3 regions of the Flavonifractor sp. An91 genome follow, and region 2 is predicted to be linked to each of the others. Evidence: a T-box and tRNA genes for the amino acid it is inferred to sense, from the RefSeq annotation. Region 2 holds a T-box; the other regions hold tRNA genes.
What was found. A T-box is a leader RNA that pairs with one kind of tRNA and senses whether it is charged. The one in region 2 lies ahead of B5G42_RS05640 (glycine--tRNA ligase), so its partner is inferred to be a tRNA-Gly.
Positions count from the first base shown of each region.

Region 1: it has a tRNA-Gly gene. The T-box ahead of B5G42_RS05640 (glycine--tRNA ligase) is inferred to sense a tRNA for this amino acid. The anticodon was not compared.
Region 3: it has a tRNA-Gly gene. The T-box ahead of B5G42_RS05640 (glycine--tRNA ligase) is inferred to sense a tRNA for this amino acid. The anticodon was not compared.

Region 1 is NZ_NFHA01000022.1:28,849-32,121, forward strand. Features, by position in the region: gene B5G42_RS12300 (lactate utilization protein) at 1-585, shown strand, start outside; gene B5G42_RS12305 (hypothetical protein) at 608-1,666, shown strand; tRNA gene B5G42_RS12310 (tRNA-Gly) at 1,741-1,816, shown strand; gene B5G42_RS12315 (hypothetical protein) at 1,984-2,322, opposite strand; gene B5G42_RS12320 (shikimate kinase) at 2,599-3,129, shown strand.
Region 2 is NZ_NFHA01000006.1:98,435-101,707, reverse strand. Features, by position in the region: gene B5G42_RS05640 (glycine--tRNA ligase) at 52-1,488, opposite strand; T-box leader at 1,616-1,817, opposite strand; gene coaBC (bifunctional phosphopantothenoylcysteine decarboxylase/phosphopantothenate--cysteine ligase CoaBC) at 1,873-3,072, opposite strand.
Region 3 is NZ_NFHA01000001.1:69,455-72,727, reverse strand. Features, by position in the region: gene B5G42_RS00345 (hypothetical protein) at 1-1,018, opposite strand, end outside; gene B5G42_RS00340 (RNA polymerase sigma factor) at 1,018-1,497, opposite strand; tRNA gene B5G42_RS00335 (tRNA-Gly) at 1,689-1,762, opposite strand; gene B5G42_RS00330 (TetR/AcrR family transcriptional regulator) at 1,956-2,591, shown strand; gene B5G42_RS00325 (adenylosuccinate synthase) at 2,645-3,273, opposite strand, start outside.

The sequences.
Region 1 (3,273 bases), on a different contig from region 2:
GATTTCACCAAGGTAAAGGCCAACCTGGAGAAGCGGGGTTATGCCGTGTCCTGCTTTGCCACGGCGGCGGAGGCCGCAAACTATCTGGACGGCAAGCTGGACGGCAGGACCATCGGCATCGGCGGCTCGGTGACGGTCCGGGAGATGGGCCTTCTGGACCGGCTCAAGGCCCACAACACCGTGGTCTCCCACTGGGAGGGCAGCCGCAAGGAGGACGCCGCCTTCACCCAGGTCTACCTGTGCTCGGTGAACGGTCTGGCGGAGACCGGCGAGATGGTGAATATCGACGGGGTGGGCAACCGCATTGCCTCCACCGTGTTCGGCCATGAGGAGCTCTATCTGGTGGTGGGCCGCAACAAGTTAGCCCCCGACTACGACGGCGCGGTATGGCGGGCCCGCAACGTGGCCTCCCCCAAAAACGCCATCCGTCTCCAGCGTAAGACCCCCTGCGCCGTCAAGGGGGACAAGTGCTACGACTGCAACAGCCCCGAGCGGCTGTGCCGGGGCATGACGGTGCTGTGGCAGGCATCCAACGGCATCGGACGTACCGAGGTGGTACTGATTGACGAGGACCTGGGCTTTTGAGGAAAGAAAGGGGGCGGGGCCTGTGAAAAAGTGCATACCGGCCCTGGCCCTGAGCCTGGCCCTGCTGCTGGGCGGGTGCTCCCTGTCGGGGCAGGCCTATACGGTGGTGGGGCCCCACGCCGAGCATCCTGTTCTGGGGGAAAATGAGTCTACCATCAAGGCCAGCACCTATTCCGAGCTGGTCAACGGCATACTGTTTTTCGTCTCCCAGGGGGTAGAAGAGGGCGTTATCCAGATCACCGACTATAACGGCGACGTGGAGGAGGACCTGAACCGGGCCTGCCTGGAGGTGGCCAAGGACGACCCCCTGGGGGCCTATGCGGTGGACTTCATCAAGAACGACTATACCACCATCATCACCACCTATGAGGCCACCATTACCATCTCCTACCGCCGCTCCCCCGAGCAGGTGAGCAATCTGGTGAACATCACCGGTACCAGCGCCATCCGGGAGGAGGCGGCTCAGGCCCTGTCGGCCTTCAAGACCGAGCTTGCCCTGCGGGTGGGCTACTTCACCGGGGACGCCGCCGCGGTGGAGGAGCAGGTACGGCAGGCCTACTACGACACCCCTGCCGCCGCGCTGGGGATGCCGGAGTGCTCGGTGGAGCTCTATCCCAAAACCGACGCCGGCACCCAGCGCATTGTGGAGATCCTGCTGGACTACCCGGAGGAGCCCACAGCCCTCCAGCGGAAGCGCCAGCAGCTCCAGGAGCAGTCGGCGGCCATCCTCACCCCCATCCAGCACCAGATCGCCAGCCGGCGGCTGGACCTGCTGATGGGGACGCTGCCCAACGTGGTGAAGGTGGACCTGAAGACCGGCGGCGCCACCGCCTGGGACGCGCTGGTAGGTCAGGGGGCCAACGATGAGGGACTGGCCTTAGCCTTCCAGCTGCTGTGCGACGGCCTGGGGCTGAAGGGTCAGATCATAGAGGGTACCCTGCAGGGTCAGCCCCACTTTTTCAACCAGGTGGACCGCAACGGACAGACCGTGTGGGTGGATCTGAGCCGCAGCACCGGCAAGACCTGGACGGCGGCCCAAATGGCTGAAATGGGCTATCAGTGGACAGACCAGGAGGCCTGAAAAGAAAAAATAAAAAAATCGAAAAATTCCCTTGACATTGGAAGCACGGATTGCTATAATAACATCCGTCGCTTGCAGGTGTAGCTCATCTGGTAGAGCGCCACCTTGCCAAGGTGGAGGTAGCGAGTTCGAGCCTCGTCACCTGCTCCAGAAAAAAGAAACAGCACTCCATTCGGAGTGCTGTTTCTTTTTTTGTTCCTGAGAAATTACAATGCTCGGCGCAAAAGCGCCGCCGACCCGAAGGGCCGGTTTTGTGGATTCCATAACCACAACAAAAACGCAGGACAACCTTTGGATGTCCTGCGTTCTGTTTTTGATTACCCCAGGAAGAACCGGACCGCCACCGCCGCCACGGCGGTAAGCATCCCCGCCGACGCGATGAGATCGGCGGCCAGGGCCAGGTCCAGCCGGCGGCGGGGCCGGGCCTCCTCCTCCGGCGCGGGAATCTCCTCCGGGATCTCTTCTGCCGCAGACTCCCCTTCCAGGGCCCGGCGGCAGGCCTCAAAGTCCAGCACCTTTCCCTCCGGCCGGGCGGGCTTCCGCCGGGGCAGCACGGTATAGCACACCGTCTCCTGACCTACGCAGGCCTTTTGGTCCGACTCGTTTGCGTATCCTGTGATCCGTCTGGCGTCCAGATTCAGATAAATGGTCTCCATACCGTTTCCCTCCTGTTGTTCCGGCGTTTGATCCCAGTATACGGGATAAGGTGTCCTATAAAACGTACTTTGTAAGGACCCTTGTACTTTTCTGACGGCGCAGAGCGGCAAAAAGTTCCCGACGCAGGATTAGAACTTTTGTTCGTGCCTAGTATACAACATACGTTCGATTTTTGCAAGCACTTTTTTTGAGGGGAAATAGGAAACCGCCAGGTTCAGAAAAAGGGGTTATTTTCCTTGCAACCGGGGAAAAGATTTGATATACTGGCAAAGATCATGACATTGGGAAAGGATGATCCCGCTGTGGAGTATCAAAACGTTACCTTGATCGGAATGCCCGGCTCGGGCAAGAGCACCGTGGGGGTGCTGCTGGCCAAGACCCTGGGCTATCGCTTTGTGGATGCCGATCTGCTCATCCAGCAGCGGGAGGGCGCCCTGCTCCAGGACATCCTGGACCAGCGGGGCGTGGAGGCCTTCCTGGACGTGGAGGAGGCCGTCATCCGGGATCTGGACTGCACCCGCACTGTCATTGCACCCGGCGGCAGCGCAATTTGCCGGGAGGAGGCTGCCCGCCACCTCAAGGAGCTGGGGCTGGTGGTGTATCTCCATGTGCCTCTGGAGGAGCTGGAGCGGCGTATCCGCAACATCACCACCCGGGGTATTGCCATGTCCCCCGGCCAGACCCTGGCCGACGTGTACGCCGCCCGGGAGCCTCTGTACCGCAAATACGCCGACCTGACGGTGGATGTGACGGGGGGAAACACCCTGGAGCAGACGGTGGCGGCAGTGGTGGCCCGGCTGGGCTGACCGCCCCTTGTATTTTTTTGAAATAATGATATACTATATTCCAGTAAACTATCATGTACGAAATGCCCGCCGGCTGGCCGGCGGGCTTCGTCGTGTTTTTTCTGCCTCCGCGCGGCAGTCTTATTTTTTGTGCCCCCGGCGCGG
Region 2 (3,273 bases):
AGTAAGAAAAAATCCCTGTTGCGTTAGCAACAGGGATTTTTTTGATGGAAATTAGAACTTCACGCGCTCGGCAATATAAGCCTTGACCTGGTCCATGGGAATGCGCACCTGCTCCATGGAGTCGCGCTCACGGATGGTGACGCAGTTGTCGGCGGGGGTGTTCTCGTCGCCCACGGTCTGGAAGTCCAGGGTGATGCAGAAGGGGGTGCCGATCTCGTCCTGGCGGCGATAGCGCTTGCCGATGGAGCCGGCGTCGTCGTAGTCCACCATGAAGTCGCGGGCCAGCTCATCACGCAGCTGCTGGGCGGGGCCGGCCAGCACTTCCTTCTTGCTCAGGGGCAGCACGGCGCACTTGAAGGGGGCCAGAGCGGGGTGGAGGCGCAGCACGGTGCGGATGTCGTCGTTGCCCTTCTTGTCCTGGCCCACCACCTCCTGGTCGAAGGCGTCCACCAGGAAGGCCAGGGTCACGCGGTCGGCGCCCAGGGAGGGCTCCACCACATAGGGGATATAGTGCTCGCCGGTCTCCTGGTCGAAGTAGGTCATGTCCTTGCCGGAGACGTTCTGATGCTGGGTCAGGTCGTAGTCGGTACGGTCGGCCACGCCCCACAGCTCGCCCCAGCCGAAGGGGAAGAGGAACTCGAAGTCGGTGGTGCCCTTGGAGTAGAAGCACAGCTCCTCGGGGCTGTGGTCACGCAGCCGCAGGTTCTCCTCCTGCATACCCAGGCTCAGCAGCCACTCCTTGCAGAAGGAGCGCCAGTACTGGAACCACTCCATGTCGGTGCCCGGCTTGCAGAAGAACTCCAGCTCCATCTGCTCGAACTCACGGGTGCGGAAGGTGAAGTTGCCGGGGGTGATCTCGTTGCGGAAGGACTTGCCCACCTGGCACACGCCGAAGGGCAGCTTCTTGCGGGTGGTGCGCTGGATGTTCTGGAAGTTGACGAAGATGCCCTGGGCGGTCTCAGGCCGCAGGTACACGGTGTTCTTGGCGTCCTCGGTGACGCCCTGGAAGGTCTTGAACATCAGGTTGAACTGACGGATGTCGGTGAAGTTGTGCTTGCCGCAGGTGGGGCAGGGGATGTTGTTCTCCTCGATGAAGTTCTTCATCTCCTCCTGGGAGAAGGCGTCGATGGGCTTGGGCAGCTCCACGCTGTTCTCAGCGCACCAGTCCTCGATGAGCTTGTCGGCGCGGAAGCGCTCCTTACACTCCTTACAGTCCATCAGAGGATCGGAGAAGCCGCCCAGATGGCCGGAGGCCACCCAGGTCTGGGGATTCATCAGGATGGCGGCGTCCAGACCCACGTTGTAGGGGTTCTCCTGGACGAACTTCTTCCACCAGGCCTTCTTCACGTTGTTTTTCAGCTCCACACCCAGAGGGCCGTAGTCCCAGGTGTTGGCCAGGCCGCCGTAGATCTCGGAGCCGGAGAAGATGAAGCCCCGGCCCTTACACAGGGTGACGATCTGCTCCATGGTCTTTTCGGTGTTTTTCATGGTACAATCAAACTCCTTTTGTTTGTAATTTATACATATATGGTACCGTTTCCCTCATCCGCCCCAGTGTGCGCACTGGGGCACCTTCCCCCAGGGGAAGGCTAAGAAAAAACCGCCCTGAGCCTAAGCTCAGGGCGGAAAAATCCGTGGTACCACCTGAATTCGGACAAGTTGTCCGCACTCGAACCCGGTAACGGCGGGGGACCGGCGGGGCATTGCCTCCCCGCGGCTCACGGGCGCCTTCCCTCCACCTCCGCCGGAGCCTTGCACCGTCCGGCTCCTCTCTGGTGCGGAAACATGGGGGTACTCTTCCCGATCACTGCCTTATCGCGGGCTATTCTATCATTTTTTCCCCCTACCGTCAAGGCAAAAAGGGGGGAATCCTCACCGGCGGCTCATAATTTCGTCCAGCAGGGCGTGGGCGGCCTCCTCCTTGCTCATGAGGGGCAGCTCCTTGGCCCCGTCGGCGGCGATGAGGGTGAGCACGTTGGTATCCACCCCGAAGCCTGCACCCGCCTGCTTCAGGTTGTTGGCGGCGATGAGGTCGATGTGCTTTTTCTCCAGCTTCTTTTTGGAATTTTCCACCATGTCACGGGTCTCCATGGAGAAGCCGCACAGGAACTGACCAGGCACCCGGTGTTCCCCCAGCCAGGCCAGGATGTCGCTGGTGCGGGCCAGGGGGAGGGAGAGGTCGGAATCATTGCCGCTCTTCTTGATCTTGTCCTCCGCCACGGAAGCCGGGCGGTAGTCGGCCACGGCGGCGGCCTTGATGATGATATCCTGGTCGGGGGCACGGCTGGTCACCGCGTCAAACATATCCTGGGCGGACACAATGTCCACCACCTCCATGTAGGGGGGCTTTTTCAGGTTCACCGGCCCGGATACCAGGGTGACCTGGGCCCCCCGGGCGGCGGCGGCTTTGGCAATGGCGTAGCCCATCTTGCCGGTGGAGTGGTTGGTGAGATAGCGCACCGGGTCCAGAGCCTCCCGGGTGGGACCGGCGGTGACCAGCACCTTGAGGCCGGTCATGTCCTTCTCGTGGCTCAGGGCGTGGAGAACAGTCTCCAGCAGGTCCTCCGGCTCGGGCATCTTGCCCTTGCCCACGGCCCCGCAGGCCAGACGGCCGCTGGCGGGCTCCACGATCTCCCAGCCGTATTTTCTCAAAATGTCCAGATTGTCCTGGGTGACAGGGTTCTCGTACATTTTGGTGTTCATGGCGGGAGCGGCGATCTTGGGGCAGTTGCAGGCCAGAATAGTGGTGGTGAGCATATCGTCGGCCAGGCCGTGGGCCAGCTTGGCCAGCACGTTGGCGGTGGCGGGGGCCACCAGCACCAGGTCGGCCTGATCGGCCAGGGCGATGTGCTCCACCTGGAACTGATAGTTGCGGTCGAAGGTGTCCACGCTCACCCGGTTGCCGGTGAGGGACTCAAAGGTGTGGGGACCGATGAACTCGGTGGCATTTTTGGTCATGAGCACCTGGACGTTGGCCCCCTGCTTCACCAGGGCGGAGGCCAGGTTGGCGGATTTGTAGCAGGCGATGCCGCCGGTGACCCCCAGCAGCACGGTTTTTCCTTTTAACTGCATAGCAAGAAGCTCCTTATGATCTGTAGGGACGGCCTTCCGCCGCCGTGATGTGTCCCTCAATTATAGCAGACACAAAGTAAGTTTTCCACATTCCCATTGCATTTTGGGGATAAAACCGCTATAATATCTGCGGCTGTCCCCGTCGGGGACCGCTGTACTCTCAGGAGACGGCAGGTCCCAGCCCATCGGTGGTCAGTCACC
Region 3 (3,273 bases), on a different contig from region 2:
TAATCAGCTCCGAAGTGCCGTCCCGGTAGTTCAGCCGTGCATCTGCCAAAATTTCCTTTACGCTGACCAGCCAGCTGCCGCCGTATGTGTCCCTGACCAGATAACCCTCCAGCTGCGGGGGCAGCTCTATGTCGGAAAGCTTCTCCAGATCCAGAAGTACCTCCGCACCGGAGACGGCTGTCCACTCCTCCAGAGTGGGGGTCTGCATCTCCAGTTCAATATAACCTGCGCAGATGGAGATTTGATAGATGGTGCCCTCCTGGGTATATTCGGAAAATTCCGGCTGGTCGGGCCGCAGACCCCAGGCTTCCTCCATCTGCCGGGTGGTATTGACCACTGTAATGTCTGCCGGGCAGCTGAGGGTCTGGCTCTCGGTCACCGGTATGATCACCGGGCCGTAAGCAGCGATGGGCTTAAAGTTATGATTGAGGTTCATGCTCACTTCTACCTGTTTCAGCTCAGGATCTTCTAAAGTCATGGATACCTTGACAAGAGAGGTTTGCGTATCTGGGTCGTAGCTGGCCTGCTCCAGATTAAGGGTGCTGCATCCCTCGAAACCGCCCCGGGGCCCCCATTCATATTCCGGCGAGTTGTCCGCAAGAACCACACCTGCCTCCTGGGATACCGGAGAAGCCGCAATGTAGGCATACAGTTGGTTCCCGCTGCACATGGTTGCTACCAGAGTGGCCTGGGGCTCCGACTGGGTGACAGTCTGAGTGGGAGCATCATATTCTGTCCATTCTTCGATGGGGTCCTCCTTGGATATGCCCATATCTGCCCGTGCTGCGTCCCGCAGCGTAAGCACCACCGCAAAGGCGGTGAGGCAGCAGAGAGACGCAATAATTGCTGCCACCAGCAAGCCCCGGGTCAGGCGGCGGGTTCTTCCTGTTTTATGGTTCTGTTTGAATCGTTTCATCGTCAACTCCTCAATCCTGGCAGGGGAGAGGGGGGTGGTATCAGTTAAGAGAATGCTGTCCTCCTGATAGTGGTCCAGCAAATCAAAGATCTCCCGTTTCATCAGCCTGCTCCCCCTTTCGTCAAAGCTTCCTTGAGTTTCATGCGACCGCGCCTCAGCTTGGTTTTTATGGTGGATTCGTTCAGGGCCATGTGATCTGAGATCTCTTTGATCGATTGGGCGTAATAGTAATGCCGGAGAAAGATTTCCTTGTCCTCTGGGGGCAAAGCGTCCACTGCTTGGCGGACCAGACGCCGCTCCTCGTCCTGCTCCATGGCCTCTGAAAGGTCATTTGGGGCTGGAATATCCACACTGTTTTCTTCCAGGGATATGGTGCGGCCCATCTGGCGGAGTTTGTTTTTCGCTTTGTTTCTGGCGACCGTGCCCAGCCAGCCCTTGACATGACCGGCCTTCAGATCGGCGGCCTGTTCCCATGCGGCAAGGAACACATCGGAGACCACTTCCTCTGCGTCCTGGGGAGACATGGCATCCCGAAGAATGTTCCATACGATAACGGAAATATACGGCACATAGCGCTCCATCAGTGCCTTTAGACCGGATGGGTCGCCGGCTTTTATGTTCTGTAAGATCATTGATTCTCTCATATATGGCCCCCAACTTATGCGAAAGCAGCTTTCACTTATAATATCACACGGATACTGCTTCTGGTTTCATCTGCGAACCTCGGGGGGTAAAAACAAAAAGAGACACGACGTATGTCGTGTCTCTTTTCTGGAGCAGGTAAAGGGAATCGAACCCTCATATTCAGCTTGGGAAGCTGACGTTCTGCCACTGAACTATACCTGCATGGGCTTATTGACTTAGGCATTATAGCATATGCCCTTATATTTGGCAAGAATTTTTTTGTGACAGCGTTCTCATTCTTTCGCTATGAGCGCTGAAAAATCACAAAAAACCTTGCAATCTATTCCAATCCGTGATATCATTTCTTAAACCAAAGGTATAATAACTGAAAGGGTATGGAAAGGTTGGAAGTACGATGAGCAAAAAACAGGCATTGACTGAATTCCATCGGGGCTCCATCCTGGCCGCTGCCGAGCGGCTGTTTGCGGAAAAGGGCACCGAAAAGACCACCATGGATGACATTGCCCGAGAGGCCGAGTACAGCAAGGCGACTTTGTATGTCTATTTTCAGAGCAAGGAGGAGATCATCAACGCAATCCTCCTCAGTGGGATGGTGCTGCTGAAGAAGAAGCTGCATGAGGCCATTGAGAGCCACAGTGATTGGTTCCAGGCCTATGACGCGGTGTGCCAGGCGATCGTGCGTTTCTATGATGAAAATCCCACTGCCTACGATGCCGCCACTGGTTCTATCCCCCTGTCTCAGGATGGCGACACCCTCCAGAAGGGGTTGTCCGATATCCTGCGGGTCAGCGATGAGATTGAACAGGAACTGGCTGATTTCCTGGTACGGGGTGCAGCGGACGGCGCGGTGCGTTCTCAGCTGCCTCCCATGGAGACCGTTCTCCTGTTCTGGTCTGCTCTCTCCGGTATGGTACATACCGCTGAGCAGAGGGAGAATTACATCCAGCGCACCTTGGGCCTGACCCGGGAGGAGTATCTCCAGCACGGTGCCCGGCTGCTGCTGGCCTCCCTGACCAAAGCGAATATGTAAGTACTGTATACAGTATGAACCCGGTCCGGATTTCCGGACCGGGTTCTCTGTTTTTATCGATAGCAGATCTCGTGGCGCTTGGGGCCGGTGGAGACGATGGTGATGGGACACTCGATCTCCTTCTCCAGGAAGGTCACATAATCCTTGGCCTGCTGGGGCAGGGCATCAAAGTCGGTAACGCCCCGGATATCGCACTTCCAGCCGGGCAGAGTGGTATAGACCGGCTTGGCCTGATCCAGCAGGGCGGGTACCGGGAAGTCCCGGGTCACTTTACCGTTGATCTCGTAGCCAGTACATACCTTGATCTCATCCAGATAGCCCAGACAGTCAATGGCGGTGAGAGCCACCTGAGTGGTACCCTGCACCATGCAGCCGTACCGGGTAGCCACGGCGTCAAACCAGCCCACCCGGCGGGGACGACCGGTGGTAGCGCCGTACTCGCCGGCGTCACCGCCCCGGCGGCGCAGCTCCTCGGCCTCATCCCCGAAGAGTTCGCTGACGAAAGCGCCGGCGCCCACGGCGGAAGAATAGGCCTTGGTTACAGTCACGATGTCGGAAAATGCCGTGGGAGGTACTCCGCCGCCCACAGTACCGAAGCCGGCCAGCGTGTGGGAGGAGGTGGTCATGGGGCAGATGCCCAGGTTGGGATCCTTCATGGAGCCCAGCTGACCCTCCAGCAGCA